DNA from 3 places in the Methylovirgula sp. 4M-Z18 genome. Region 2 is predicted to be linked to each of the others. Evidence: predicted binding sites of a transcription regulator. Region 2 holds the regulator's gene; each other region holds the start of a gene.
The links. The regulator PhoB, encoded in region 2, activates phosphate uptake and scavenging genes when phosphate is short. The targets are predictions, from matches to a motif close to TGTCATNNANCTGTCAT.
Positions count from the first base shown of each region.

Region 1: a site for PhoB is predicted at 2,963-2,979, ahead of V9T28_RS17270 (TIGR03364 family FAD-dependent oxidoreductase). Genes of this name have one in related genera too.
Region 3: a site for PhoB is predicted at 1,356-1,372, ahead of ppk2 (polyphosphate kinase 2). Genes of this name have one in related genera too.

Region 1 covers NZ_CP149574.1:3,735,699-3,739,875, forward strand. The annotation lists gene pbfA ((R)-1-hydroxy-2-aminoethylphosphonate ammonia-lyase) at 1-874, opposite strand, end outside; gene phnX (phosphonoacetaldehyde hydrolase) at 871-1,674, opposite strand; gene V9T28_RS17270 (TIGR03364 family FAD-dependent oxidoreductase) at 1,777-2,904, opposite strand; gene V9T28_RS17275 (transposase) at 3,192-4,124, opposite strand.
Region 2 covers NZ_CP149574.1:488,048-492,224, forward strand. The annotation lists gene pstA (phosphate ABC transporter permease PstA) at 1-512, shown strand, start outside; gene pstB (phosphate ABC transporter ATP-binding protein PstB) at 517-1,314, shown strand; gene phoU (phosphate signaling complex protein PhoU) at 1,328-2,038, shown strand; gene phoB (phosphate regulon transcriptional regulator PhoB) at 2,051-2,794, shown strand; gene V9T28_RS02250 (cytochrome c) at 3,065-3,424, shown strand; gene arfB (alternative ribosome rescue aminoacyl-tRNA hydrolase ArfB) at 3,560-3,982, shown strand; gene V9T28_RS02260 (sensor domain-containing diguanylate cyclase) at 4,014-4,177, opposite strand, start outside.
Region 3 covers NZ_CP149574.1:649,289-653,465, reverse strand. The annotation lists gene V9T28_RS02925 (inorganic phosphate transporter) at 1-1,211, opposite strand, end outside; gene ppk2 (polyphosphate kinase 2) at 1,469-2,359, shown strand; gene V9T28_RS02915 (DUF2059 domain-containing protein) at 2,741-3,211, shown strand; gene V9T28_RS02910 (Csu type fimbrial protein) at 3,648-4,169, shown strand; gene V9T28_RS02905 (fimbrial biogenesis chaperone) at 4,169-4,177, shown strand, end outside.

The DNA of each region.
Region 1 (4,177 bases), 1.6 Mb from region 2:
TGCCGATCACCAGAATATCCGGCACGGCTCCGGTCTGCTCGGTTGCAAACATGGTTCCCGTCCGCGCCAGACAGGCGGGGATTTCGTCGAAAATCAGCAATGTGCCGTGCCGCGTACAGGACGCGCGGACGCTCGCCCAGAAACCGGTCGGCGGTGGCTCCACGGTCGTCCAGCGCATCGGTTCGGCGAGAAGCGCCGCCACGTCCCCCTGCACGCCGAGCACGTAGTCGATGTAATCGGCAAAGCGCTCGAACGGCCGGTCGGCGCCGAAAAACCGTGCTGCCAGATGCAGCGGCGGCAGGTGTTCGGTGCCCGGCATCATGGGGCCGAGATCGCGGCGGAACAAAGCTTCGCCGCCGACCGAAATCGTATCGAGATTGGCGCCGTGAAACGCGTCCCACATGGACAGCGTCTTGTGCCGGCCCGTTGCGACGCGGGCAAGTTTCAGCGCCATGCTGATTGCCGCGGCGCCGCTCGGTGCAAAGAGCACCTTGGACAAATCGCCCTGCGCCAGAGCACCGAGCTTCTGCGCCAGCGCGATGGCGGTCCTGTTGGTGTAGCGGCGCGGGCAGAAGGGCAATATGTCGAGTTGCGCCTTGATAGCGGCGACGATTTCGGGATGGCCATGGCCGAGCTGATGCACACTATTGCCATGAAAATCGAGGATCCGCCGCCCCTGCGTATCGACGAGTGTCGCGCCTTGCGCCGACTCGATGACATCGAGGCACGGCGTGGACAGCGACTGGTGCAGAAACGCCGCCGCGTCCGCATCGAGTATGCGGCGTGTCTCATCATCCAGTTGCTGACGCCAATCTGCCCGCAAAGGCGACAGGTTGACGTCGCCTTCACTCACATCGAACGCTTGCCCACTCACGGTTTTTCGCCGCGCGCGACACGCCCGTCGATATGGGCCAGGACCGGAAGCAGTTCAGCGATGGTGCCAATCACGTAGTGGGCGCCCGCCGACAAAAGCTTTTGTTCGGCCGCAGTCTTCCGGCGCGAAAATTCTTCCGGTGCAAGACGTTCGGCCTCCTGTAGCGACAAGCCAAACGCGTTGCCGCTCAAGGAGACGCCAACCGACCAGGCACCGCCGTTCAGGCCTTCACGGATCCCGACCTCGGTGTCATCGACCTTCACGACAGCGGAGGCCGGCCAAATCTCGAGATCGAGCAGATTTTTATAGAGCATCAATGGCGAGGGCCGGCCCTGCGCCGTATCGCCGGTGCAGGCAAGGCAATCCACCTTGAGGCCTTGCGCCGCTGCCACAGGCAGGATCTCCGCCATGATTTCGCGCGTATAGCCGGTGGTCGAGCCGATTTTGAGACCACCGTCGCGGATCGTCTGCACGACCTTTGCGGCGCCGGGAATCAATGTGGCGAAGCGTGCGGCAACGGCAATATTTTTCGGCACGAAGACCTGATAGATCGCATCGATGTCTTGTTCCGTCGGCGATGCGCCGTGCTTTGCGCGCCACGCTTCGCTTACACGCGGCAACGCCATGATCGCAGCGATATGTGGACGCTTGGCCATGCCCATCGGGCCGCGCGCCTCCTCGATGCTGATGCTGACTCCAAACTCGGCGAAGGTTTCAACAAAGGCCCCCATCGGCGCCAGCGACCCATAATCGACCAGCGTCCCTGCCCAATCGAAAATGACGGCCTTGAGATTCGTCATGAGATTCCCCTCTTAGAGCATCTTCCAAAAAAGCCGCTCGACTTTCCGGTTAGCAATCAACGATCCGCGAAAATGCGCCATGACGGCGGATGAGAGCACATCCTAATCGAAAAGCTCCGCGATGACTTCTTCCGCTATGGCAAAGGATGTGCTTGCGCCAGTGCCGCTGGTGATGATGACAATTCTTAAATCTTCCGCCGGCCGATCTATCAGCATCAGACGGTCATCGGCCGATGCATAGGTGCCCGTCCAGCGCTCGAGAACTTGCGGCGCCGGCCCATGAAAGACGCGGGCATATTCGTCGAGAATGAGATCGTCGACAAAGCTCGGCGCGAAAGGCGGTGGCGTCGGCGCATAATGATGGGAATCTCCCACCACGAAAGATCCATCGGCGCTGCGCACGACGATGAGATGAACGCCCTGCCGGATATGTTCGCCCTGTTCGGCCAACAGTTTCTGCCGAAGCGCCTTTGCCGCCGGAAGCTCCGCATAGCCGAGATAACGGATGAGGCCGAGATCGGACATGACGGCCGGCATGTTTTCATCGACTTGCGGCGGCTTGACCCGCAACATGTGCAGGAGGCAACGCTGCAAGCCGTAAGCGGCGATCCGGTCGGGGTGCAGGGTGCGGAAATCGTCGCCCGGACACACGACGATCGCATCGGCGTGGATGGTTCCGCGGCTCGTCTCGAGCTTTGGCGGGGAGGCACTGTGGACCGCCGTTTCGCGCAAGAATGTCACGCCATGGTGCTCGGCAAGATAGGCCGCAAGTTGGGGAATCGCTTCGCGCGACTCGACCCGGATTTCGTGCGGGCTATAGAGGGCGCCCGCGAAGTGTTCGGTCAGCAATCCATCGCCATAGGCTGCGATCTGATGGGCCTGCAAAAGCCGGCAATCGGCCCCCATGTCGGTCGCGGCAAATGCCTCCAGCACGTCAAGCGCCTCGTGCCGGCGCGCGATGGTCAGGAGGCCGCGCTGCAACACCGGAATATGTGCCGCCGAAGCGACTTCGAGCCATATGTCGCGCGACCGCATGGCGCGCTGCCAACACGCGCCGCTTTGCTGTCCGGTGACCGTGATAAAGCCAAAGTTGCGGATCGAGGCCCCGTTCGCCTGCGCATCACGGTCGATGACCACGACACGCTTCCCCTTGCGCGCGGCCGCCAAGGCATGCGCAAGACCGCAGATGCCCGCGCCGACGACGCCTAAGTCGAATGAGGAAGATTGCATCCAACCGTGCCCGGAGACCAAAGATGCGCGGAAGCTAGAAGCGCTCCGTGAACTTTGTGTGACATTGTGATTACGTAGCGGGAGAATGTATCGCACATGTTTCCATAGCGGAAGACCGTCGTGCGACATGGCCCCACGGCCCTTGCCGCTTGGCAAAAACAGCCTCCATAAAGGAAGAACAAAATATATCAGAAAAATGGCGGCGGACGCAGCAGGCGGAGCATTTCATTGCCTCGCGGCAAGATCCAGGACGGTGGGACGAAGCCGAGAGCGCCGAATATCTATTTTTACACTGGATTATATTGGCGATACATCAACGGCTCGGTTGGTTTGCGCTTCCGCTTCAGATCACTGAAACGGCAAACTTGGCGGACCTCGCACTGCCGGTATCCCGACACATCAAACGCGAGGTGTGGACGCGGCAGCACATCTTGCACCTCATCGGTCACGACAAGGGAGATCTGCGCCGCTCCGCGCGCGGTGAGATCTGTCGTCACTTGCGTCCATAAATCGTCGTCCGAAGGATCATTGACCCAGAGCCCGAGCAGATCGCTTGATCCGTCAGGCTGAAAGCCCAAGCCGAAATGGACCGGCCGCGTTCTTGTCAATTCCCGCTCCCGCGTCGTCGTCGGGAATATGCCGAACAACATGATGGAATAGAGCGGCGCCAAAGGTCGATTCTGCCAATCGCGGATGACACTCAGAACCGCATCGATGACGCGCGGCGCCAAATCCCGAGGCAATTGAAAATCGTACAAGTCAGAGATGATTTCGTCGAACTCGGCAACATGGCGGCCATGGGCATATGTCGTCAGGATACGGTCGGTGAAGCCATAAAAATGCTGCCGATTGAGAGGCAGCAGCAACGGTTCAAATCGGCCTGCGCGATCTCGCGGCATGCGAATAACGACTTTCTCGCCGACGTCGCTCCATATGCTCCGCTTCCAGTGGCCGTTTCTGGTGTTCTTTCTTCTCGCCCTGGCCTCATATTCCATATGGTGGTTGAGTTCTGCGTTCAATATCGCTTCGATCAGCGTGACCGCCATTTGGATGCAGGCCGCGTAAGGGAAAAGCCGCGCACGCCAATCTTGCGTCAACAATTCTGCAGCTAATGCTAGTGCCTGTGACTCGCCGGCCATCATATCCGTTCCTGAAAATGTCTCGAGTGACTTTGGCGACATATCAAGCGCTGCGGAAAAGCGTGCCGCGATGCCCTTCACAGATGGCCGCATTCAGAGCCGAAGCGCCGCAAACGTAAGGCAAGCTATTTCTT
Region 2 (4,177 bases):
ACGATATTCTGCTCAGCGCGCCGTCGATCATCATCGGCCTGTTCGTCTACAGCTTCGTGGTCGTGCCGATGGGCGGAGCGTCCGGCCTCGCCGGTGCGATAGCGCTGGCCATCATCGTCATTCCCGTCGTTATCCGGACGACTGAAAACATGTTGCTGCTGGTGCCCAATCAGTTGCGCGAGGCCGCGTCCGCCATGGGCATGCCGCGCGCACATGTGACGCGCGCGATCACCTACCGCGCGGCCCGTTCCGGCATCATCACCGGCCTGCTTCTGGCGCTGGCGCGCATTGCCGGCGAAACCGCGCCGCTGCTGTTCACCGCCCAGAACAACAATTTCTGGAACATCAACGTGTTCAACGGCGCCATGCCGAACCTGCCGACGACGATCACCGCTTTCGTCGGTTCGCCGTCGACCAATTGGCAGCATCTCGCCTGGGCCGGCGCCCTTCTCATCACTTTGACCGTGCTCGCGCTCAACATTATTGCGCGCACTGTTGGCGCTAAGAGGTAATCTCATGAACGATCTCAGCCAAATGCCGAATGCTGCGACACAGGCCTCCAATGCCAAGGTCATCGCCCGCAATCTGAGCTTCTATTACGGGGCGAACAAGGCGCTCAAGGACGTCAACCTGGAACTCGGCACCAACAAGGTGACGGCGCTGATCGGTCCGTCCGGCTGCGGCAAGTCGACTCTATTGCGCATCTTCAACCGGATGTACGATCTTTATCCCAATCAGCGCGCCGACGGCGAGCTGCTGCTGGATGGCGAGAATATCCTGAGCCCCGGCATGGATCTCAACCTGCTGCGCGCCCGCGTCGGCATGGTGTTCCAGAAGCCGACACCTTTCCCGATGTCGATCTACGACAATATCGCCTTCGGCATCCGCCTCTACGAGAAGCTGCCCAAGAGCGAGATGGACGGGCGCGTCGAGAACGCGTTGCGCGGCGCAGCCCTGTGGGAAGAGGTGAAGAACAAGCTGCACGCCAGCGGTCTGTCGTTGTCAGGCGGTCAGCAACAGCGTCTGTGCATTGCGCGCACGGTCGCGATCAAGCCGGATGTCATTCTCTTCGACGAACCGTGCTCGGCGCTCGATCCGATCTCGACCTCGAAGGTCGAGGAGCTGATCGACGAATTGCGCGAGACCTATACGATCGCCATCGTCACCCATTCGATGCAGCAGGCGGCGCGCGTCTCGACGAAGACCGCCTTCATGTATTTGGGCGAACTCGTCGAGTTCGGCGACACCGACCAGATCTTTACGGCGCCGCGCCAGAAGCGCACGCAAGACTACATCACCGGCCGCTTCGGCTGAGTTGGAGCCTTCCATGAACGAACATATCGTCAAGTCTTTCGATTCCGAACTGGAGACGCTCGGCCGCCAGATCGCCGAGATGGGCGGCATTGCCGAAAAAATGCTGTCGGACGCGGTTGACGCGCTGACCGAGTTGAATGTGACCTTGGCGCAGCGGGTGGTCGAAACCGATCCGCGGCTCGATCTGCTGCAACGACAGATTGAGGAGAGCGCTGTCTCCATCATCGCGCGCCGCCAGCCGATGGCCGTCGATTTGCGGGCCATCGTCGCCGCGATTCGCGTCTCCGGCGATCTGGAGCGCATTGGCGATCTCGCCAAGAACATTGCCAAGCGCACGATGAAGATCGCCAACGACAATGGCATCCGCATGCCGGGCGCGCTGGTCGGTCTGCGTCACATGGCCGAACTTGCCGCGATATTGCTCAAGGACGTGCTCGACGCCTATGCCGCACGTGACACGGTCGCAGCCCGCGCCGTGTGGGAGCGCGATGCCGAAATCGACGCTCTGGAAAACTCGATCTTCCGCGATCTTCTCACCTTCATGATGGAAGATCCGCGCAACATCACCTTGTGCACGCATCTTCTGTTCTGCTCGAAGAACATCGAGCGCATCGGCGACCATTGCACCAATATTGCCGAGACCGTCTTTTATCTGGTGACCGGCGATACTTTGCCGATGGACCGCCCGAAGGGCACCCCGAACGCACCGCTTCAGGCTGGATAGGACTGAGACAATATGAACGACATTCGCATCGAAAACGCGAAATCGGGACCCGCCAGCGCCGCGCCGCGGGTGCTCGTGGTCGAGGACGAAGCGCCGCTCGCGCTGCTGCTCAGCTACAATCTCGAAGCGGAAGGCTTTGCGGTCGAACATGTCGAGCGCGGCGACGAGGCCGAGTTGCGCCTCATCGAGGCGCCGCCGGACCTGGTCATTCTCGACTGGATGTTGCCGGGTATTTCGGGCTTGGAAATCTGCCGTCGCCTGCGTGCGCGCGATGTCACGAAGACGCTGCCGGTGATCATGCTGACGGCGCGCGGCGAAGAGGGTGAACGGGTCCGCGGCCTCTCCATCGGCGCCGATGATTACGTGGTCAAGCCGTTCTCGGTGCCCGAACTTATGGCGCGGGTGCGCTCGCTCTTGCGCCGCTCGCGGCCCGAGCGGGTGGCGAGCCTGCTAGCCGCGGGGGATTTGCAGCTCGACCGCGATATGCGCCGCGTGCGCCGCGGCTCGCGGGACGTGCATCTGGGCCCGACCGAATTTCGCCTCCTGGAATATCTGATGGAGAAGCCGGGCCGGGTGTTCTCGCGCGCGCAATTGCTCGACGGCGTCTGGGGGATGGCGATCGATATCGACGAGCGCACCGTGGACGTCCATGTCGGCCGGCTGCGCAAGGTCTTGTCGCGCGGCAAGGAGCGGGATCCGATCCGTACCGTACGCGGCGCCGGTTATTCTTTCGACGAGACCTTCGGCAAGAATTGACGGGCCAACGCACCTAGCTACGACAGGCCGGCGCGGGCCGTAGTCTCGCCCGTTGCTGGCGCGCGGGTTGCGGCGCCGGCGTTTTCCACATGGTTTTGACCTCCGCGACGCTCCGTGCGAGCCGGAATACGCTCGTCAAGAGCGGTGCGCCTGGCTCGTGTCTTCCATCTCGATTGCCCTGCATTTTGCCCGATGTCCGCCATATTTTTGACCATGAGAGGCGGAAAAACTGCAGCCCACTTTGGGAGACATGAGTCGATGAAGCGCGGAATGAGTGTTGGTTTGGTGTTGCTGCTGACGATATCGGTCGCCTATGCCGCCGGTTTCAAGGGGATCATGAAGGCGTGGCGCAGTCCGACCAATGCTGCTAAGGCCATGGTGAGCGGTAGCGAACCTTATGACGCGGCAACAGTGCGCAAATTGTTGCAGGCCTATATTGCCGATTCTGACGACATCAAATCGCATCTCTCGACGAGTGCCGAATCCGAGGATCTCAAAAGGCGGTTCACCGCTTTCCAGAGCGATGCGAAGGCCGCCCTCGGCCAACTCGACAGCGCTGCTAAGTTCAAGGCAGCCTATGCGCCGGTGATGGACAATTGTTCTTCCTGCCACGACAAATATCGCGATTAGAGCATTTTCCAGAAAAGTTGCGCGACTTTTCGGTTAAGAAAATGCGACATAACAAACAAGTAGAGCAATTTTGCGCTTCTGAAAGAATCGCAAAATGCTTTAGACAGGATCGGGCGGTTACCTGTATGAAAGGTTATGATCCGCATCACCGACCATATCAGTCTCGAAGATGACGAGGTGGCCTTGAGCTTCATTCGCGCCTCCGGTCCCGGCGGGCAGAATGTGAACAAGCTCGCGACGGCGGTGCAATTGCGTTTCGATTTGGCGCGGAGTCCCTCGTTGAGCGACGCGGTCAAGGCGCGTCTCACCCGTATCGCCGGGCGGCGCTTGACCTTGGACGGCGTCATCGTCCTGACCGCCGACGCGCATCGCAGTCAGGAGCGCAATAAGGTCGATGTGATGCAGCGCCTTGCCGCGATGATCGAGGAAGCTTCCGTCGCGCCAAAGCCGCGGCGGCCGACCAAGCCGACTTACGCCTCGAAGCTGCGCCGATTGGACGGCAAGGCGAAACGCTCGGGCGTGAAACAATTGCGGCGCAGCAAGCCGTCCGGCGATTAGCTGTCTCTCGCTCGGCCTCCGCGCCGGCGCATCAACCGCGATATCTCTCCTCATAGTATCGGCGCTTGGCGTCATACATTTCGGCATCGGCGCGGCGGGCGACCGCGTCGAGTCGCTCGCCGCGGCGACTCGTCGCAGCGCCCATCGAGAAGGAGAGCGGCGTTGCGCCGTGGAACTGGTTGTTCAGTTCGGCCA
Region 3 (4,177 bases), 160 kb from region 2:
TGCTCCTCGGGCTTCAACTGGGCGCCTTGGTCCTTCGAGAGCACGCGGATCGCCTCCGAGACGAGATACATATCGTTGCGGACGTTCTGGACCTTGTCGAGCGGCGTCTTGGTGAGCGCGCCGTAAGTCTGCACGTCCCCGGCGATGCCACTCACCAGCTTGGCGAGCGCAGGATAGGTATTGTCCGAGACTTGATGCGCGTGGATGTAGGCCGTGACGAGCGGACGCGGATCGCCATCGACGGGCTGTCCGCCGCTGTGCGCCTGGATGATTTTCGAAGCGGAGTCGGCCGCTGCGACGAAAGCCGGCGTGTTCGATTGCGGCACGGCGCGGTTCAGCGCGTAAGCGGTGGGAACGACGCCGATCAAGATCAGCATGATCAGGCCCATGCCCTTCTGGCCGTCGTTGGAACCGTGGAAGAACGAAACCAACGTGCAAGTCAGGGTGAGCAGACCACGGATCCACAGCGGAGGCGGAGCGTCCGAAGTCGGCGACTTATAGAGCTCAGGCTTGCGGACGAGGAACTTCATGACCACGAGCAACGCCGCCGAAAGGGCGAAGCCGAACAGCGGGGAGAGCAGCAAGGCTTGGCCGATCTTGTAGACCTGGTCCCAGTCGACGCCGGAGGTCCCGTCCTGACCGCGCATCAAAGCGTTGGCAACGCCGACGCCGACGATCGAGCCGATCAGCGTGTGCGAACTGGAGGCCGGCAGACCGTACCACCAGGTGCCGAGATTCCAGATGATTGCGGAAATCAGCAGCGCGAACACCATGGCGAAGCCGGCGCTCGACCCAACCTGCAGAATGAGTTCGACGGGCAGCAGCGAGAGAACGCCGAACGCGACGGCGCCGGTCGACCACAGGACGCCGGCGAGATTCCAGCAGCCCGACCAGATCACGGCGACCTGCGGCGGCAGCGAATGGGTGTAAATGACCGTTGCGACCGCGTTGGCGGTGTCATGGAAGCCGTTGACGAATTCGAACCCGAGCGCGATCAGCAGGGCCAGGCCCAGCAACATGAACGGCACGATAGTCGTCGGGCCGCCGCCGGCATCGGACAGGTCGTTGTAGATTGAATAGGCCATGAAGAAGAGGCCACCTGCCACGACGGCGAGGAAGCCAAGCAAAAACCGAATATCCATAGGCTTGTCGAGCGCTGCCCGCGCGGCAGGCACCTCGGGACTGGCGGCTACATTTGCTGCGGTCGTCATGTCATGATCTCCAGGCCGTGAAGCTCCCGTTCCGCTACCAATCCGCCATCACAGAATTGTGACCTTTTGCACGTTTCCGGCGTCGCACTGGTCTCCTGCCTGTCGGTCCCAGACCATGACGGCCCAGACAAGCGCAGGCACGGATGTCATAGCTCCGTCATGGGCTGCCGGAATGATGCCGGCAGATAAATTGTCGATAAGGCATAGAGGAGCAGCAAATGGATGAGTCCGAGACCGTCGAACAGGAAACCCTGCGCATGCGGATCGACGCCGACCTGCAGGATGCTGTCGACGAGGAATTGGAGCTTGAGCTCGATGACAGTCGGTTAGACTCGATTATTGGCTCCGAGCTCAATCTTGAGCCGCAAAAGACCATGGACCGCCAGCTGTATTTCAAGGAATTGCTTAGGCTGCAGGGCGAGTTGGTCAAACTCCAGGATTGGGTCCAGCACGACAAGCTTAAAGTGGTCGTGCTCTTCGAGGGTCGTGACTCGGCCGGCAAAGGCGGGGTCATCAAAAGGATCACGCAACGCCTCAACCCCCGGGTCTGCCGCATCGCGGCGCTCCCGGCCCCGAGCGAGCGGGAGCGCTCGCAATGGTATTTCCAACGCTATGTCTCCCATTTGCCGGCCGGCGGCGAGATCGTGCTTTTCGACCGTTCCTGGTACAATCGCGCCGGCGTCGAGCGGGTCATGGGATTCTGCACCGAAGAGGAGTGCGAGGAATTTTACCGCTCCGTGCCCGATTTCGAGCGGATGCTCGTGCGCTCGGGCATCATTCTGATCAAATACTGGTTCTCAATCACGGACGAGGAACAGCAGTTCCGCTTCATGATGCGGATTCACGACCCGCTCAAACAGTGGAAGCTGAGTCCGATGGATGTGCAGTCGCGCAGCCGCTGGGAAGACTATACCAGGGCCAAGGAAGCGATGCTGTCGCGCACCCATATTCCCGAAGCGCCATGGTGGGTCGTCGAGGCCGTCGACAAGAAGAAAGCGCGGCTCAACTGCATTTCGCACCTGCTCACCCAGATTCCGTATCAGGCCGTCCATCACGAGCCTGTCGCGCTGCCCGATCGCGTGTATCACCCCGACTATCATCGCAACCCAATTCCGCCGGAGATGTTCGTCCCGGCGCGGTACGGCTGACCACCGAGGCAGGACGGTTGGCTGCAATATGACATGGCGCCACGACGGCGAGCGCGGCCGATAGCCGGCCGCGCGGGCGCAAGCAATTTTGGGCTGTGCGCGCAAACGCCAGCCGCAGCTTAGGCATCTGCTCGCCAATCGCGTCTATGAACTGCAATAGACCTGCACGCTGCTACTTTCGCATTGCGCGCGTCACGCGTTCCTCGCAATTGCCGAAACTAGGTAGATGCGGACGGAATGTGTGTACTGTACCTTTTGGGTCATACGCGTTTTCAATGATGGGCAGTGTCCGAGAGGCGCGGTAGAGTGAGCGCCGATACGGACTGACCGGTGCGCCAAGGCGGCTTGGCCTTGGCTGGAAAAAGCAATGAGGGGCGGACGATGCGATGGAAGGGGATCGGACTTCTGGTGGCAATGGTTTTTGCCACGCCCGTGGCGCGGGCGGATGACGCCAGCCATCTTGCTTTGGCGCGCGACCTCGTCGCCGCCATGCACAGCGCCGACCAGATGCGCCAAGCGCTGCCGGCGATGACCAAGCAGGTGCGCCCCGTACTGTTCGCGCAGGCGGGTGGCGACGATAAGAGCATCGACGATTTTCTCGCGCGCTACAACAGTGGCGCCGAGGTGCAGATCAGTGAGATCACGGACAAGATCGCCCAAGTCTATGCCCAGAATTTCTCCGATGCCGACCTGAAGGCGATCGCGACTTTCTACAAGAGTCCGGCCGGCATCGATTTCATCGCCAAACAAAGCACGATCACCCAGGCCGCCCAAGCGATAGGCCTGCAATGGGGTCAGGGTTACGTGCGCGACGCAGTGGCGCAATACAAGAAAGAGCGCGGCGTGAATTGACACGCCGCGACCACCCGCCAGCCCATCTTCCACCGCAGCGATGAGGTGACCGAAGGCCAAACGCAGTCTCCTGCCGCTGCCAGAGGATGGAGGCGCGGGCGATCCCTCTCCTGTCCCAGTCGGCTCCGAAGGCCTATCAAAGATGCGGAGCGATCTGCCCGTCTCGACACAAATCTCCATCTCATCGCAAACATAATACCCAGCTGAGACCCCCCACGCGCCTCGCCGACTGGCCATAAACAGCCTTTCTAAGGGGCTCGATTGGTTTTATTTTGCAGCCATTACAGTTTTTTAATTTTGCCTGTCACTTAATGGCAACGCCGACACGAAAATTACACAAACACAACACGCGTTGCTTGTGCCTCGAAAACGTTTGGGCCTTTATGGACGGAATAGACAGAGGATGCCGCAATGCCCCCTGTCTGGGGAGGGGACAATGAAAAGATTTTGTTTACCTATTTTTTGCGGAACGATTTTGTCGTTGTCGGCCCAGGCGGCATTCGCCGCCAGTGATCCCGCGACGGCGAGCTTCACCGTCACGATCACAATACTGAAACAATGCACCGTCACGACCCCCGCCAACATCGTTTTGCCGTCGTCTGGCGCGATCGACGCGATAGGCGCCACAATTTCCGGCACCACCACCTTCAATGTCACCTGCTCCAACGGTACAGGCTACACCATCAGCTTCGCGGGGCAGGACGACCTTGCAGGCACGCCATCGACCCATCAGATGAAGGGCGCCGCGACGGGCAATACCGACGTGGTGCAATACAATTTATTCGATACCACCACTGGCGCCACCAACACGACAGCGCTGAGCACGACGAGCGTCATCACCGGCACAGGCACCGGTGCCGCCCAGTCGAAAACCCTGCAGGCCAAGGTGATCAATTATACGACACCAGTCACACCTGACACTTATACCGACACCGTCACCATGTCGGTCACGTATTGATGGCAGGA